DNA from 2 places in the Ralstonia sp. RRA genome. Region 2 is predicted to be linked to the other one. Evidence: predicted binding sites of a transcription regulator. Region 2 holds the regulator's gene; the other holds the start of a gene.
What was found. Region 2 encodes FNR, which switches genes on or off when oxygen is low (the NO sensors DNR and NnrR bind a similar motif). Its sites were predicted from a motif close to TTGATNNNNATCAA; they were not measured.
Positions count from the first base shown of each region.

Region 1 (8,099 bases), on a different replicon from region 2:
GCGGCCAGCATTGCGGGCGCGGCCTGGGCGTTACCGCTGACGCGCGCGATACCGCGCGCCAGATCCACGTCGACGGCATCCACACCAGGCACTCGCTGCAGTGCATGAGTAACCGACGAGACGCAGGAGCCGCAGCTCATGCCCTTGATCTTCAGTTCGATAGTGTCCATGGAAGAAATCCTTTTAGGAGGTGACGTTGAAAATCTCACTGCGACTGCGTTCAACACAGCGCCAGACACTTTCCGGCAGTAGAGAAAGAACGCAATCGAGACGCTCGGGGCGAATGCCGACCAAGGCCGCTTTTGTTCAGTGCATTGACGATGGAACGGCGTGTTGCAACGCACCTTTGGCGGTGTCCGCACTGGATGCGCGTCAAGGCGATACGTAAGACAAAGCCGCGCACTGCCAAACAGCGACAGAGCGCTATAGCGTCAACCGGAGGAAGACGATTGGTATAGACGCGAACTTGTCCGCTGGCCGGGGATTGGACTGACGGTGCACACTGCAGCGGTCCACCTCCGGCGTGGATGCCATGCTCATCGGTAATGGCACGGCCACCGGAATGAGAGGCTTGTCATGATCCGACAGCACACGGGGAATGCTGGTTGAGGACTTTTCGCAGAAGCTGTGGCAGGCAATCTTGCCGCTATCGTCACAGCCATCATCGTCGGCATCCGCATGGTGTCCATGACTGTGGGCTGACACGTGGCCAGATGCCGGCGCTGCGGCCTTACCTGCATCCGCGACAGCGCACGCGTTTGCGATGCCGACGGCCAGACCCAACAGCCACACCAGTAGCATTTGAGCTGCCCAGCGGCGTAGATGTCGGGAGTGGAAGAACATGATTTCTGCCCAAAGAGAGGAACGGTCACACAGAGTCAGCCTAGGCGCGGATGTCCAACCTCCGGTTGATACAAATCAACCGTAAACCGTCCGACGGTTCAACTCAACAACGTCTTCAGGCCCGCAAACGCAGCGCCTGGGTCAGCAATCCCGTGGTAAATGGCCGGGATCTCGTTCTTCAAGCCCAGCAGCCCATAAACCGCGTGCATCGCGCCGCGAACCGAATATTCGACGGTGAACACTACGTCCTGAGGGATCTCAACATACTGCCCAAGCAGCGCGAAGTTCTTCGCTCCGTGCGGGATCACTGGCGGCCGATCCGAAGGCTCGCGGCGCTCAAATTCGCTGGTGATGTACGGCATCATCACCGGGATCACAGTGGTGGTACGACAGACCTCGTCAAGAATGTCCTCGCAATGCAAATGGTGCAGCAGCTCGGTGAGGATTTCCTGGCCGGTTGCCTGGGCCATCGTCTTGTCGATGTAATCGCCCTTGTTGTCCACGAAGAGCCCGTAGCCCCACAGGGTGTACATGTCTTTCGGCTGTCCGGCGAAGTGCGGCGCGTGAGGCACGACGATCGACATCAGCCAACTCGAATCCTTGAACGTCATCAGACCGCCGGTGCCTGGCGCATTGCCGGTAAAGGTCTCAATCCGGTGCACAAGCGCCGGGCTGCGCATCGTCAAGGTGAACGACTCCCACTTGCTTTCGTCGACGTTGCCACAGAACGCATTCGGCCGCCCGAGCCCAGGTTCCTTACGGGCCATGGTCTCCCACAGAGTCCAGGCGCCATCGCGTTTGTCGCGCACCAGTTCCGGTGCATGGTGGTCGTCCCCATAAGACGCGTCGGCGGTCATCGAGCCGATGGTGATGAGCACCAGATCCTCTTGCCGCACGTCATAGGCCATCGGCTGTCCGCCGCGCACCACGCGCAGCAGTCCAATTCGCCGGCCGTCACCGGTTTCAACAAAGTCGACATCCTCCACCTTTGTGCCATATTCGAACACCACACCCTGCTGTTTCAGCCATTGCTCCATCGGCCGCACGATCGCGTCATACTGGTTCAGCGGCGTGCGCCGTACGCCGGCCAACGTGTGGATACGCGGGAACTCCTGCAAGAAGCGCAACATATAGCGTTTGAGTTCGATCGCGCTGTGCCAGTTCTGGAAGGCGAAGGTCGTACGCCACATGGCCCAGAAGTTGGTCTCGAAGAAGTGCGGCGAGAAACAGTCCTCAATGCGAAGCGTATGCAGCAGCCCTTCTGGCGTGGCCAGCAATCGCATGATCTCCAACCGGTCATGGAGGTTGAAACCCAGATCGGCAGCGTCGAGGATACGGCGTTGCCCGTCGATCAGCCGGGCGTGTGAATCCGAGCGCCATTCGGCGTTGAAGGCCCAGGCCTGCTGCTTGACACTGATTTTCGGATCATCCAGCGACGGAATGCTGTCGAGCACGTTCCACAGACAGACATAAGTCTCTTCGGTGAACATGCGACCGCCCCGAGTTACATAGCCTTTGTGCGGATCACCGGAGCCATCGAGCGCACCACCGGCCACCTGCTGTTCCTCCAAGATGTGGATGTTCTCCCCCTTGAAGCCTGCGTCGCGAATCAGCAGCACGGCAGCCGACAATGACGCAATGCCGCTGCCAACCAGGTATGCGCTACGGTGCTCGTTCTTCGTTACCTCAGCCATGGAATCCTCTGATTCTGTGTGGATGCTCAATGAGCAACGCGACTTGGGAATACTTTAGGTGGGTATGCGATCGATACTTTGCGCCAGCGCAAGTTGCTGTTGAGTCTCATGCCGCCGTAATGGATTTGTCATGTTTGCTTTCCGCGACACATCCCCTATCGGCTGGGCACAACCATGGAGAAGCCACGGCGCTTGCGCCCGCGCGCGCGGCCCCAATGTCGCGGGTTGATGAAGGTCAACCTCGGCGATTTCCAAGCGTCAATACTGGGAACGCATACCAATGCGCGGTTGTCCGGCGCCTACCCAGGCCGCCCACCAACCTTCCCAGCATTGGAGACCAGACTCACTTTCAATAAGGTCGACTTGGAGAAGAATCCCATGGAACCGCGACAGCAACAGTTCTCCCTCTGGTACGTGCTCGTGACCATACTGGCCATGCTTGCAATCCAGACGCTCTTCGTGTCGGGGCATGTCGAGACGATCCCATACAGCGATTTCAAGGTCCTACTGAAGGCTGGCAAGCTCAAGGACGTGGCTATTGGTGAGCAGGCTATCAGCGGAACCTTCTCGACAGAAGGTATCGACAATCTCCTTGCCAAGCAGCAGATCGAGGAAATCCGCCGAGAGGCAAAGGGCGACCACGCCTTCTCCACGCTTCGAGTGGCCGATCCTGAGCTGGTGCAGGAGCTCGAAGCGGCAAAGGTGCGCTTCGTCGGGCAGCCCGACAACAAATGGCTGAGCACGATCCTCTCGTGGGTTGTGCCGGCCGTCATCTTTTTCGGTATCTGGAGCTTTCTCATCAAGCGCGTGGGCGGCGCCGCCGGCAGCATGATGGAAATTGGCAAGAGCAAGGCAAAGGTCTACATGCAAAAGGAGACCGGCGTGACTTTTGCCGACGTGGCTGGAATCGACGAAGCCAAGGAGGAGCTGTCGGAGATTGTTAGCTTCCTGAAAGATCCTCAGCGGTACCAGCGCCTGGGCGGAAAAATTCCCAAGGGCGTGCTGCTGGTTGGGGCCCCGGGCACTGGCAAGACCTTATTGGCAAAGGCCGTGGCAGGCGAAGCCGGCGTGCCATTCTTCAGCATGAGCGGCTCCGACTTCGTCGAGATGTTCGTTGGTGTGGGTGCAGCACGGGTCCGCGATCTCTTTAAGCAAGCCGAAACCAAAGCCCCCTGCATCATCTTCATTGATGAGCTTGACGCACTCGGAAAGACGCGAGCACTGAATGCGGTCGGCGGCAACGAGGAGCGCGAACAAACACTGAACCAGCTTCTGGTCGAGATGGACGGTTTTGATAGCAACAAAGGCGTCATCATCATGGCCGCCACAAACCGACCCGAGATACTGGACCCCGCCCTGCTTCGCCCCGGTCGCTTTGACCGCCACGTCGCACTGGACCGGCCTGACCTCAAGGGACGGGAGCAGATTCTCAAAGTTCACGTCAAGGGCGTTGTCCTCGCTCCTGAGGTCGACCTGACTAAACTCGCCGGACGGACCCCGGGGTTCGCAGGTGCCGATCTTGCCAACTTGGTTAACGAAGCCGCGCTCCTTGCCGCGCGCAAGAGCAAGCAAATGGTCGAGATGGCAGATTTCGACGAGGCGCTTGACCGGATCGTCGGCGGCCTGGAAAAAAAGAACCGCGTGATGAATCCGAAGGAGAAGGAAACTATCGCATTCCACGAGGCAGGACATGCCATCGTCGCGGAGCATCGGCCGCTGGCTGACCGTGTCTCCAAAGTTTCCATCATTCCGCGGGGCGTTGCGGCGTTGGGTTACACGCAACAGACCCCAACCGAGGACCGCTACCTGCTCAAGCGCAGCGAACTGCTTGACCGGCTCGATGTCTTGCTCGGTGGCCGTATTGCGGAACAGCTCATTTTCGGCGACGTATCCACGGGCGCACAGAACGACCTGCAGCGCGCAACCGACATGGCTCGGCAGATGATTACCCAGTTTGGCATGAGCGACCAGCTGGGCCTGGCCACGTACGAGAATATGCCGAACCCGCTCTTTGCTGGGACGGGGCTAATGCAGCGCGAACGCAATGAATACAGCGAGAGCACCGCACAGATGATTGATGCTGAAGTCCGTAAGCTATTGGCAGAAGCAAGTCATCGCGTACAAGCGACGCTGGAAGGACAGCGGACCAAGCTCGATGCTCTGGCCCAATTACTTCTCGAGAAGGAAGTGGTTGACCGCCAAGACCTGGACATGTTTTTGTCAGCGAAGGTGACGCCAATGCCTCCGCCCAAGCCCGTCGCGAATATCGAGGAGTCAACTGCAACGGGGAAACCGGACCAAAAAACGCAAGGCACATAGAGCGAAGATTGATGCCATGGCATGCCAAGAACGCAACCACGCCAAAGCGCGGCCGGCTGCCGGCAATCAATGCGTTCACCACGTGAGACAGGCGCCCCGATGGTGTATTGAGCTACCGACGCCCTCCCCGCGTGGGGGTTGTGCCACCGTCAGCCTTCGTGCCGTTGCCGAGCACTGCCCGCAACGTATCGACATGGCGCCGGCCGTGGCGCACAAGCCGATCCGGAAATCGCGAGGCGAGCCAGGCGTAAACATGGTATTTCGCCAACTTGCCGAGCCACAGTGCGGCGATGACCTCTGCGACCGGAAGTCGCGAGATCGCCGCAAACATGAGAGCGGGGGTGAGAGGCACCGGTAATGCGGCAATGACCGAAAGCGATACGACGCCGTAGTGTTCGAGCCAGTGGGTCGCATCACGCCACGCGGTGGATCGCACCACGTCCGGGTAGGCAGCGAACAACCGGTTCCACCCCAGGTGATGAAAGACGAGGTACAGCACGAGAGCGCCAACAGCGGCCCCCAGGCTGGCCAAAGTCGCGATGGACACCCAGCGGCGCGGCGCCAACAGGACTGCGGCCATCAGCAGGCTGGCAAATGGAACCGACATCGACAGTTCCGCCGCCAGTGCTGCCCCGGCAACCACCAGTGGGAACGCGCGCGAGTCGGCCCGCCGGGTTAGGGCACGGAGCAGACCGGACTGCAGGCTCAGGCGTAGCATTGCTCAGTTGCCTTCATCGCTCACGCAGACGACCTTCAAGCGTCTCCTCCTTATCGATTGCGTCTGCTGGATAGCATCAGGATGCGAGACGTTTCGCATCGAGGCACTCCTTCGAAAATTCGAACACGACCTCAGGATCGGGAGCGACCAGCTTGTTCTTCTTGCCCGCGTAGTGCAGCCGCGACAGGATGTGACGAATCAAGTTGAGCCTGGCCGTGCGCTTGTCGTCGGCGAGCACGATGTGCCATGGCGCGGCAGCCGTGTGCGTATGCATCAGCATGGCGTTGCGTGCCGTCGTATAGGCATCCCAATGCTTCAACGCCACGGCGTCGACCGGGCTCGTCTTCCACTGCTTGAGCGGATCGCGGCGCCGCTCGGCAAGTCGGCGAGCTTGCTCGGCTTTGCTGATGTCGAGGTAGTACTTAAGCAGCTTGATACCGGAATTGACGAGCATTTCCTCGAAGTGGGGCACGGAGTACATGAACTCGTCATACTGCTCAGCAGTGCAGAAGCCCATCACGCTCTCAACGCCTGCCCGGTTGTACCAGCTGCGGTTGAAGAGGACAAACTCTTCGGCGAGAGGAAGATGGGGCACGTAGCGCTGGAAATACCAGCCGGTGCGCTCGCGATCTGACGGCTTACCCAGCGCTACCACCCTCGTCTCGCGGGGGCTGAGAAATTCGATAATGCGTTTGATGCTGCCGTCTTTGCCTGCCGCATCCCGCCCCTCCAGCAGGACAAGGATGCGGTCACCACACCCGATGAAATGCCGTTGAAGCTTGACCAATTCAATTTGCAGCAGGTGCAGTTGCGCCTCGTAGTCCTCGCGACCCTGGACTCCTTTGGCAGCATCGACTCGCGCCTGGCTGGACGATAAGCCAGTTACGTGTTCGGCGTCCGATGAAGTGGTCTTTTTCTTCGACTTGCCTTTTGCCATATGCGCACCTCCGGCGTTGGCTATGGAAACGGGAGTAACGCTCCAGAGCGTCATCAGCCGTATGGCGGTTTCGTTGTTACGAAACGCTCAAATGGGCAGACAACCACATTTTGAACCTACGAACGGGTGAACAAGCTTAAGCACCTGCCAATTTTGCGCGGTTGATGTGAGTCAAGCGCCCTCCGATGTATGGTCGAATTCAGGAGGACATGGATCAGCGCGACTATTGCGCGATCCTTTGCCCGAATGACGCTCTCGTAATGTGGTCGTCATCGCTCGGTCAGGGGCGGATTCTTATAGTGGCTCCCATAGCAAGTCCTTTGAGTCCAACCACTTCAGGAGAATGCAATGAACCACACCAAGAAGACCGTCTTGATCGCAGCCGCGCTGATTTCTCTCGGCGCGAACATTTCCAGCGCAGCAACCTCCAGCAACGGGGCCCTCGCTCAGCGCGACGTCTACACCGACGGGGCGCGGGCTGCTGACGCGCGCGATCCGTACACTGATGGCGCCAAGGCTGGAAAGTTTGAGATCTACTCGGACGGCGCATGGACGGGCGACACGCGCTATCCGGCCACCGGTGGCTCGTCGAGTTGAGGCATTACGAAATGTCTACGCGATCATGGCCCTCAACCTGAGTTGACAGGTCTTGGTCGCTGCTGACCTTTTCGACGTCCAATCATCGTCTTACAGGCTTGGCGAATCCGCCGAGATGCATTGGTCGGCACAGTATCGGCCATGCTCCATCCGGTATCAAGGTTCACTTCCGCCGATGTGCGGAGGCGAGACCGAAATCCGATATTCGATGTCATTCGTTCGGTCAACAAGTTTCACCAGTACGCGGAAATACACGCGCCCACTCAGCACCGAGGTGAACACCTGGCCGTAGGAAACCTGGCCGTTGATAACCATGGGCGTCAGATACTTCGGCGGCGAATCAACGATCCCGACTTCCTTGAGTTGCGCACGCACCACGGCATCTGTGATACGGGAGCCGTCGGCACGAAACAACGCCACTAGCAAGTGGTGAGGGCGGCCGCCTCCCGGTGAAGGTGCGCCATGCGACTCCTCCAAGTCGAGCCTTTCCGAGGCGATGGCGGCGGGAATCAACCCCCAGTAGAGGACGACGCCCTCACGTTCGAGCCGCGCTTGCGCGAGCGTTTCCACCGACGGCAGCGCCAAGACACAAATCACCGCAGCGTAGGGAACAAATGAGCGCAGAGACAACATATTCACCTCCTACCGCGACTTCGCAAATATCAAACAGAGATTTCTGCGTCTTCACAGGATGACCGGCTTGCCGGGCAACCTCTGCTCGCGCCGGTCGCGCGCCGGGAAATGCTGCGTCAGGCGCAGCGTGATGGATCGTATCCCGTCGATCACACCGCGCTCATATTCGGCGCGCCGACACGCGGCTTCCATCTGGCTGCAGATCGCCTGCCATCCTTGAGCACCAACCCGCGCGTGAATGCCACGGTCGGCAACGATCTCGACACTGCGGTCCGCCAGCAATAGATAAATCAGGACGCCGTTGTTCTGCTCTGTGTCCCACACACGCAGTTGCGAAAAGACTTCAAGAGCCCGTTCC
Region 1 is NZ_CP146093.1:22,412-30,510, forward strand. It holds gene V6657_RS27055 (heavy-metal-associated domain-containing protein) at 1-170, opposite strand, end outside; gene V6657_RS27060 (oleate hydratase) at 942-2,537, opposite strand; gene ftsH (ATP-dependent zinc metalloprotease FtsH) at 2,916-4,856, shown strand; gene V6657_RS27070 (VTT domain-containing protein) at 4,969-5,574, opposite strand; gene ppk2 (polyphosphate kinase 2) at 5,651-6,511, opposite strand; gene V6657_RS27080 (hypothetical protein) at 6,860-7,108, shown strand; gene V6657_RS27085 (hypothetical protein) at 7,265-7,741, opposite strand; gene V6657_RS27090 (TPM domain-containing protein) at 7,793-8,099, opposite strand, start outside.
Region 1: a site for FNR is predicted at 2,763-2,776, ahead of V6657_RS27060 (oleate hydratase). Genes of this name have one in related genera too.

Region 2 (8,099 bases):
CCCGCTGGTCGCGGCACAGTGAGGAGACGAACATGAGCAACCAACAAAAGAGCTTCTTCTCGCACGAGACGCTGGAAAAGAACATCGGCTTGCTGATTGTGGTGACATTGGTCGTCGTCAGCATCGCCGGGTTGGTACAGATTCTGCCGCTGTTCTTCCAGCACTCCACCACCGAGCCGGTCAAGGGCATCGCACCCTATTCGCCGCTGCGGCTGGCCGGGCGCGACATCTACATCCGCGAAGGCTGCGTCGGCTGCCACTCGCAGCAAGTGCGTACGCTGCGCGCTGAGACCGAGCGCTATGGCCACTACTCGCTGGCTGGCGAATCGGTATTCGATCACCCGTTCCTGTGGGGTTCCAAGCGTACGGGGCCGGACCTGGCGCGTGTGGGTCAGCGCTATTCGGACGACTGGCACCGCATCCACCTGCGTGATCCGCGTGAGGTGGTGCCGGAATCGAACATGCCGGCCTATGCATGGCTCGCGAAGACGCCGCTCGACAGCAGCGACATCGAGAAGAAGATGCACGTGCTGCGCCAGCTCGGCGTGCCCTATACGGACGCACAAATTGCCGGTGCACGCGAGCAGCTTGCCGGCAAGACCGAGGAAGACGCCGTGGTGGCCTTTCTGCAAGGCCTGGGCGTAGAGCTGCGCAACGTGCGCGAGATGGCCGGCACCCCTGCTGATGAGTCGGCTGCCACCGTTGCCGCAAAGGAGTGAGTCATGGCCATGCTGAGTGCAATTGCCACCGCCGTCTTCCTGGTGCTGTTCGTGGGGATCAGCTGGTGGGCGTTCTCGACGCATCGTGCTGCCGCCAATGCGGAATCGGCCATGCTGCCGTTCCTGTTGCCCGATGAAGCCGAGGTCGCCGGTGCACGCGCAGACGCGTCGCGCCCACATCAATAAGGACACAAGATCATGAGCGACTTCATTTCTGAGTTCTGGGGGTACTACATCTCGGCGATTGCCCTGGTGGGTATCGCCTGGTGCATTTGGCTGCTGTTCTCGCAACGCAAGATCACGATCGCGCCCGGACAGCAAGCCGGCGACGACACTGGCCACGTGTGGGACGGTGATCTGCGCGAGCTGAACAATCCGTTGCCGCGCTGGTGGATGTGGATGTTCCTGCTGTCGTGCATCTTCGCCTTGTCATACCTGGTCCTGTATCCCGGGCTGGGTGCGTATGGTGGTGTGCTGGGTTTCTCCACGCGCGGCGAGCTGGCTTCGCAGCGCGCTGCAGCTGATGCCAAGGTGCGCCCGCTCTATGAGCGCTACGCCGGTATGGACATCAAGCAGATCGCCGCCGACCCCCAGGCACACGAGATCGGCCAGCGCCTGTTCCTGAACAACTGCGCGCAATGTCACGGCTCGGATGCGGGCGGCTCCAAGGGCTTCCCGAACCTGACCGACAGCGACTGGCTGTATGGCGGTGATCCGGAGACGATCCTCACCACCATCACCAAGGGCCGCCACGGCGTCATGCCGTCGCTGGCTGCAGTGGTGGATGCCAACCAAGCCGCCAACGTGGCCAACTACGTGCGTTCCCTGTCGGGCCTGGCCTATGACCCGATCAAAGCCGCACGTGGCGAGCCGACCTTCAAGTCGGTCTGCGCGGCATGCCATATGGCGACCGGCAAGGGCAACCAGGCGCTTGGCGCCCCCAACCTGACCGACCGCGTGTGGCTGTACGGCAGCTCCGAGGCAACCATCGTCGAGACCATCCTCAAGGGCCGCGATAACACGATGCCGGCGCACGAGAACCTGCTGTCGCCGGAGAAGATCCGCATGCTTGCGGCCTACGTGTGGGGGCTCTCGAACAACAACACGAGCGCCCAGCAATGAGCGAGCACGAACCCGGCTGGCGCCCCATGACACCTGCCGTTGCAACGGCAGGCTCGGACGACACGCCCACCGAGCAGGCGCTCTACGAAGTCCGGCGCAAGATCTATCCGCGCTCCGTGACGGGGGCGTTCGCAAGCTGGCGCGTGTGGATGGTGCTGGCCACGCAAGCCATCTTCTACGGTTTGCCGTGGTTTGAATGGAATGGGCGCCAGGCGGTGTTGTTCGACCTGGGGGCACGCAAGTTCTACCTGTTCGGACTGGTGTTGTGGCCGCAGGACGTGATCTACCTGACGGTGCTGCTGGTGCTGTCGGCGCTGGGGCTGTTCCTGTTCACGGCAGTGGCGGGGCGGCTCTTCTGCGGATACGCCTGCCCGCAGACGGTCTACACCGAAATCTTCATGTGGATCGAGCGGCATATCGAAGGCGACCGCTTTGCTCGCATCCGCCTTGACGGTGAGCGCTGGAGCCTGCGCAAGCTGCGCCTCAAGGCGGCCAAGCATTCGGCCTGGGTGATGATCGCGTTGTGGACGGGCTTCACCTTCGTCGGCTTCTTCACGCCGATCCGTGAACTCGGCATGGAGACATGGACGCTGTCGCTCGGGCCGTGGCAGACCTTCTGGATGCTGTTCTACGCGTTCGCCACCTGGGGCAACGCCGGCTTCCTGCGTGAGCAGGTGTGCCTCTACATGTGCCCGTACGCTCGCTTCCAGAGCGTGATGGTCGACCCAGACACCTACGTCGTCACCTACGACACGCAGCGCGGCGAGCCGCGCGGCAGCCGCTCGCGCAGTGCAGACTTCGCGGCGCAGGGGCTCGGTTCGTGCGTGGATTGCAGCATCTGCGTGCAGGTGTGCCCGACCGGCATCGACATCCGTCAGGGCTTGCAGTACGAGTGCATCGGCTGCGGCGCCTGCATTGACGCCTGCGATCAGGTGATGGACAAGATGCGCTACCCGCGCGGCCTGATCCGTTACACCTCCGAGCGCGCGATGCACGACCGGCTCACCCCGAAAGAGGCGCGGCGCCATCTGCTGCGTCCGCGCGTGCTGATCTATGCCAGCATCATGCTGGTGCTCATCACGGGCTTCATCGTTGCGTTGACGATGCGCCAGCCGCTCAAGGTGGACGTGATTCGCGATCGTGGTGCGCTGGCGCGCGAGGTGGACGGCGGCAAGATCGAGAACGTCTATCGCCTGCAGTTGATGAATGCCTCCGAGCAACCTGTGCGCGTGACCATCACGGCGGAAGGACTGCCGCAGCTGGAAGTGCAGGGCGGACGCGGTGAATCGACCACGCTTGAGTTGGCACCGGCAGCCAACCGCCTGTTGCCGATCCGCGTGCGCCGTCCCGCAGACGACGTGGGAGCCGGATCGCACAAGATCCGTTTTGTAATCCAGGCAGACAGCGGTAGCGAAAGCCTCGTGCTGCGCGAGCCGTCGAGTTTCATCGTGCCGCGCTGATGCGGTTTTTTAGAACAGGAGACACAGATGCAGGCAATGCAATCTTCCGCTCCGGCCCGGCCATGGTGGCGCGAGCCCTGGCCGTGGCTGCTGATGGCCGGCCCCTTCGTCGCCATGATCGGATGCGGTGTCACCATCTGGTTAGCCGTGTCGCATCCGGATCCCGTCATTCATGACAACGTCGTGCGGCGCGGCTTGGTCGTCGAGAAGCCCGTCTCCGTGCCGGCCCATGCCGCCCACGGGGAGGTCCAATGAAACGCCGCCTGCTGATGTGGATTCTCTGGCCTGCGTTTCTATGCGCGGCGCTGGCCGAGCTGGTCGTGTTTGCGGTGGTGGACCCGGCGGATCTGCGCTTCTTCGGAGAACAGATTGCCGTGTCGGCCGAGGCGGTCTACACGGTGTCGTTCTTTGTGTTCTGGTTGCTGTGCGGACTGTCGAGCGCACTCACGCTGTACGTGTCGCCGGGCATCGGCAAGCTGGAGGCGCACGAGCATCCGCTCGTGTGAGCGGATGTCGTCTTGGAAGGTGGGCGGGTTTAGCTGGCCTGGCCGCTCATCACCTGGCGCAGGCCTGCCATGTCGATGAGCTTGACGTGGCGCTGGCGGATCTGGATCAGGCCGGCCTCAGCAAAACGCGAGAACAGGCGGCTCACGGTTTCGAGCTTCAGGCCCAGATAGCTGCCCAGTTCTTCACGGCTCATGCGCAGCACGAACTCGGTCGACGAATACCCGCGCTGAGCTGAGCGTTTGGACAGGTTGAGCAGGAAAGCGGCAAGGCGTTCTTCAGCGCGCATCGAGCCGAGCGTCAGCAGCATGTGGTGATCCTGCGAGATCTCCTTGCTCATGATGCGCAAGAACTGGTGCTGCAGAGAGGGCAGCCGGCGCGAGAGCTGTTGCAGTTGGTCGTAACGCACCACGCAGACTTCGGTGTCTTCCAGCGCGGTGGCATCCGACACGTGGCACATGTCGCCAATGCCGTCGAGCCCGACGATCTCGCCGGGCAAATGGAAGCCGGTGATCTGGTGGCGCCCGTCTTCCAGCGTGAGATGTGTCTTGAGCGTGCCGAAGCGGATGCCGTACACGGCTTCGAGCGGCTCACCGAGGGCGTAGAGCGTCTGGCCTTTCTTGATGCGGATGCGCTCGGCAACCAACTCATCCATCTTGCGCACGTCTTCCGAATTCATGCCCACCGGCAGACAGATCTGGCCGAGTACGCAAGTGGAACAACGGGAAGCTTGGTCGGTGAGTGCGATTCGTGTGAGCACAGGGGGCGAGTGAATTTCGAGTAAGTGAAATGAGAAATTCTTGTGATGCAACCGCGGCCTATTATAGCGGCCGCCATGCTGATATCGGATTGTTCCGATAACGTGAATTGCGCGAAATGCACGGAATTCCCGTCAGCAAAACACTAACTTTGGTCCATATCAAAAGAGCGTCAAAAAGATGAATGTTGCCGCGCTCGTAAGCGTTTTTTTGATCGCATTGCTCGGCGGTGTGCATTGCTTGGCAATGTGCAGCGGCATCGCGTTGGCGGCTGAACGCGGGCAGGTGCCGGTGCGCATCGTTTCGCGTCGCAGGCTGGCATTCGAGCAGACGGTCATGCATGCCGGGCGCATCAGTATGTACGCGGTGTTGGGGGCCATCATGGGTGCGCTCGGTGCCACGGTTTGGCGCCAGCAGTGGCTGCCGATTCAACGCGGATTGTTTGCATTCGCCAGCGCTTTGCTGCTCGCCTATGGCCTGCTGCTGGTTGTGCGGACCACGGGTGATGCATGGCGCAATCCTTGGCTGGAACGCGTGCTGGGTTACTTTGCCGGCGTCCTGTCGAAAATGGGGGCGCGACTGGGTGAAAATCTGCGCCACAGCCCACCATTGGTGCGGCGCTATGTCACGGGTTTGGCATGGGGGCTGGTACCGTGCGGCATGATTTACGGGGCGCTGGCCGTTGCGTTGTTGGCGGGCAACGCGGCATCGGGGGCGGTTGTGATGCTGGCGTTTGGTCTGGGTACCTTGCCAAATCTGCTGATGATGTCCGGATTGGCAGGCTGGATGCGGGGGCTGTCTCGCCAAAAGTGGGCGCGTGGCGCGGCGGGTGCCGCCATTGCCGCCTTTGGCGTGTGGGGGCTGGTCTGCGCTGCGTGGCTGCCGGAGATGCTCAACGCACACGGTTTCTGCCTGGTGCTGTAGCCGTTTGAATCGCCCGCAGATCGCCATCTGGCCTGGGGCGGCGCACTAAGGCATCTTCCCGGTTGCGGCACCGCAGGAAATTGCCCTACAATCAAACACAATTCGACTCGCCCACCGCGCAGATCAACAATCCCAAGCGACGCCATCCAGCGCAAAAGCCGCAGAAATGCCGCCCTGGACAGTCGATTCGGGCAGGGTGCCAGTCTTCGTTGGCAGCCGTCCGGTGCAGTATCCGTCCCCATGGCGGCGGAAGAAATTGCCCTTGTGGTGCCTGACCGGCACCGGATCAACTCGCTCCTCCGGCCCTTTTTGCGGGCACAGCCACTGCGTTTCGGTGCAAGGCCGCAAGTCCATGCGGTTATCGCGCGCCGGGCCCGGGCGGGCAACAGCATTCAGACATGCCGCGTGCGTCGCGGCGGGACGACAAACCTCAAGCGTGACGGCCAGCTGCCGGACGCGAGCAATGACGAGCCGCTCAACCGAATGAATACCCAAGAGGCGAAAATCGTCCTCGAGACCGCGCTGATCTGCGCGCAGGACCCTTTGCGAGTCAATGACTTACGCAAGCTGTTCGACGAAGATGTTTCTGCGGACACCATCCGCGTGCTGCTTGAAGAGCTGCGCCAGGACTGGCTCAACCGCGGTGTCGAACTGGTAGCGCTGGCTTCGGGCTGGCGCCTGCAGAGCCGCCCTGAGATGCGCGTGTATCTGGATCGCCTGCACCCGGAAAAACCGCCCAAGTACTCGCGCGCGGTGATGGAAACGCTGGCGATCATCTCGTATCGCCAGCCGGTCACGCGCGGCGATATTGAAGATATTCGCGGCGTCACGGTCAACACGCAGGTCATCAAGCAGATTGAGGATCGGGGCTGGATCGAGGTGATTGGTCATCGCGATGTGCCGGGCCGCCCGGCGCTGTATGCCACCACCAAGCAGTTTCTGGATGACCTCGGGCTGCGCTCGCTGGATGAGCTGCCGCCGCTCGAAGATGCCCGTGCCCAGGCGCAGGCAAGCCTGCTGGACCAGGGCGCAATCGAGTTCGAGGGCGGGGCGATCGTGGTGCAGGAATTGACTGCGCTGGTCAACGATGCACCGGCGGGCGAGGGCGCTCAGGCGCCTTCTGCCGACGCAACCGAACCGCTGGTAGCCGAAGCGGTTAAAGCGGATGCGCCTGTTGTGCACGCAGAAGTCAAGGCTGCCGCCGAGATCGAGGCGAGCGGATCGAGCGCACCCGAAGCTGAAACCGAAACCGTTGAGGCGGAATCGGAAGATCCAAACAAGACCGTGGCTGAGCCGTCAGCGGCTTCCACGAATGAACACTCGTAATGCCATGCCGGCCGCCGAATCGGTACCCCAAGCGGCGCATGGCCTGAACCACTTGAATTGAAAGACGTTGTGAGCACCCTGCCAGATTCCATGGATACACGTATGCCGGCTGATGCCGACGCTTCGGCACCCCGTCAAGAGGGCGCAGGCGATGGCGCTGAGTCGTCCGCGCCGCGCCGCAAGGGGCTGCGCAGGGGCTTGCGCAACTTGGTTGCTTCGCGCCGCCAGCAGCAGGATGGCCGCCCCGAGGGCGATGCGCCTGCAGGCGAGGTGGCTGCCGATGCCAGCCAACCTACCCAACCGCGCAAGAGTCGCGCTCCACGCGCCCGCAAGCCGAAGGAAGCCCCTGCCAGCGACGCGCCGGTGGTCGTGGAAGCTGCTGCACCCGTCGAAGGTGCGCCCGCAGAAGGTCGGGGCGACCGCGGCGAGCGACGTGGTCCGCGTGGCCGTTTCGGCAAGAACCGTCGCCGCGAGGGTGAGGGCCAGCCGGCCGGTGAGCGCGCCGAAAATGCCGGTGGCAAGAGCACTGATGCTGGCCGCGGCAAGGGTCAGGGCCGTAACGGCAAGCCGCAACAGGGCAAGGCGGGTGGTCAAGGCCAAGGCCGCGGCAAACAAGGCGGCAAGGGTGGCAAAGGTGCTGACGACGTCTTCCAGTACGTGATTTCCGGTGCGTACGACTCGGAAGCCGATGCTGGCGGCGCATCGCAGTCGAGCAAGGGGCGTGAACTGACCGCTGAGGATGATGCTCCCAAGCTGCACAAGATCCTGGCCGATGCGGGCCTGGGCTCGCGCCGCGACATGGAAGACCTGATTCTGCAGGGCCGTGTCTCGGTGAACGGCTTGCCGGCGCACATCGGTCAGCGCATTCTCGCCACAGATCAGGTGCGCGTGAACGGCAAGCTGATTCAGCGCAAGCTGCCCAACAAGCCGCCGCGCGTGCTGCTGTATCACAAGCCGGCTGGCGAAATCGTGAGCCAATCCGATCCGGACGGTCGTCCGACCGTGTTTGATGCGCTGCCGCGCATGAAGACCGGCAAATGGGTCGCTGTTGGCCGCCTGGACTTCAACACGGAGGGTCTGCTGATCTTCACAACGTCTGGCGACATCGCCAACCGCTTCATGCACCCGCGTTATGGCGTCGAGCGTGAGTACGCGGTGCGTACGCTGGGCGAACTGGCCGAAACTGACCGCCAGAAGCTGCTGCACGGCATCCAACTGCAAGACGGTGAAGCCAACTTCCTGCGCTGCGCCGATGGTGGTGGCGAGGGTGTCAACCACTGGTACCA
Region 2 is NZ_CP146091.1:1,981,558-1,989,656, reverse strand. It holds gene ccoN (cytochrome-c oxidase, cbb3-type subunit I) at 1-22, shown strand, start outside; gene ccoO (cytochrome-c oxidase, cbb3-type subunit II) at 33-719, shown strand; gene V6657_RS09785 (cytochrome oxidase) at 723-905, shown strand; gene ccoP (cytochrome-c oxidase, cbb3-type subunit III) at 918-1,841, shown strand; gene ccoG (cytochrome c oxidase accessory protein CcoG) at 1,838-3,301, shown strand; gene V6657_RS09770 (FixH family protein) at 3,329-3,556, shown strand; gene V6657_RS09765 (hypothetical protein) at 3,553-3,807, shown strand; gene fnr (fumarate/nitrate reduction transcriptional regulator Fnr) at 3,837-4,565, opposite strand; gene V6657_RS09755 (sulfite exporter TauE/SafE family protein) at 4,744-5,487, shown strand; gene scpB (SMC-Scp complex subunit ScpB) at 5,971-6,813, shown strand; gene V6657_RS09745 (pseudouridine synthase) at 6,916-8,099, shown strand, end outside.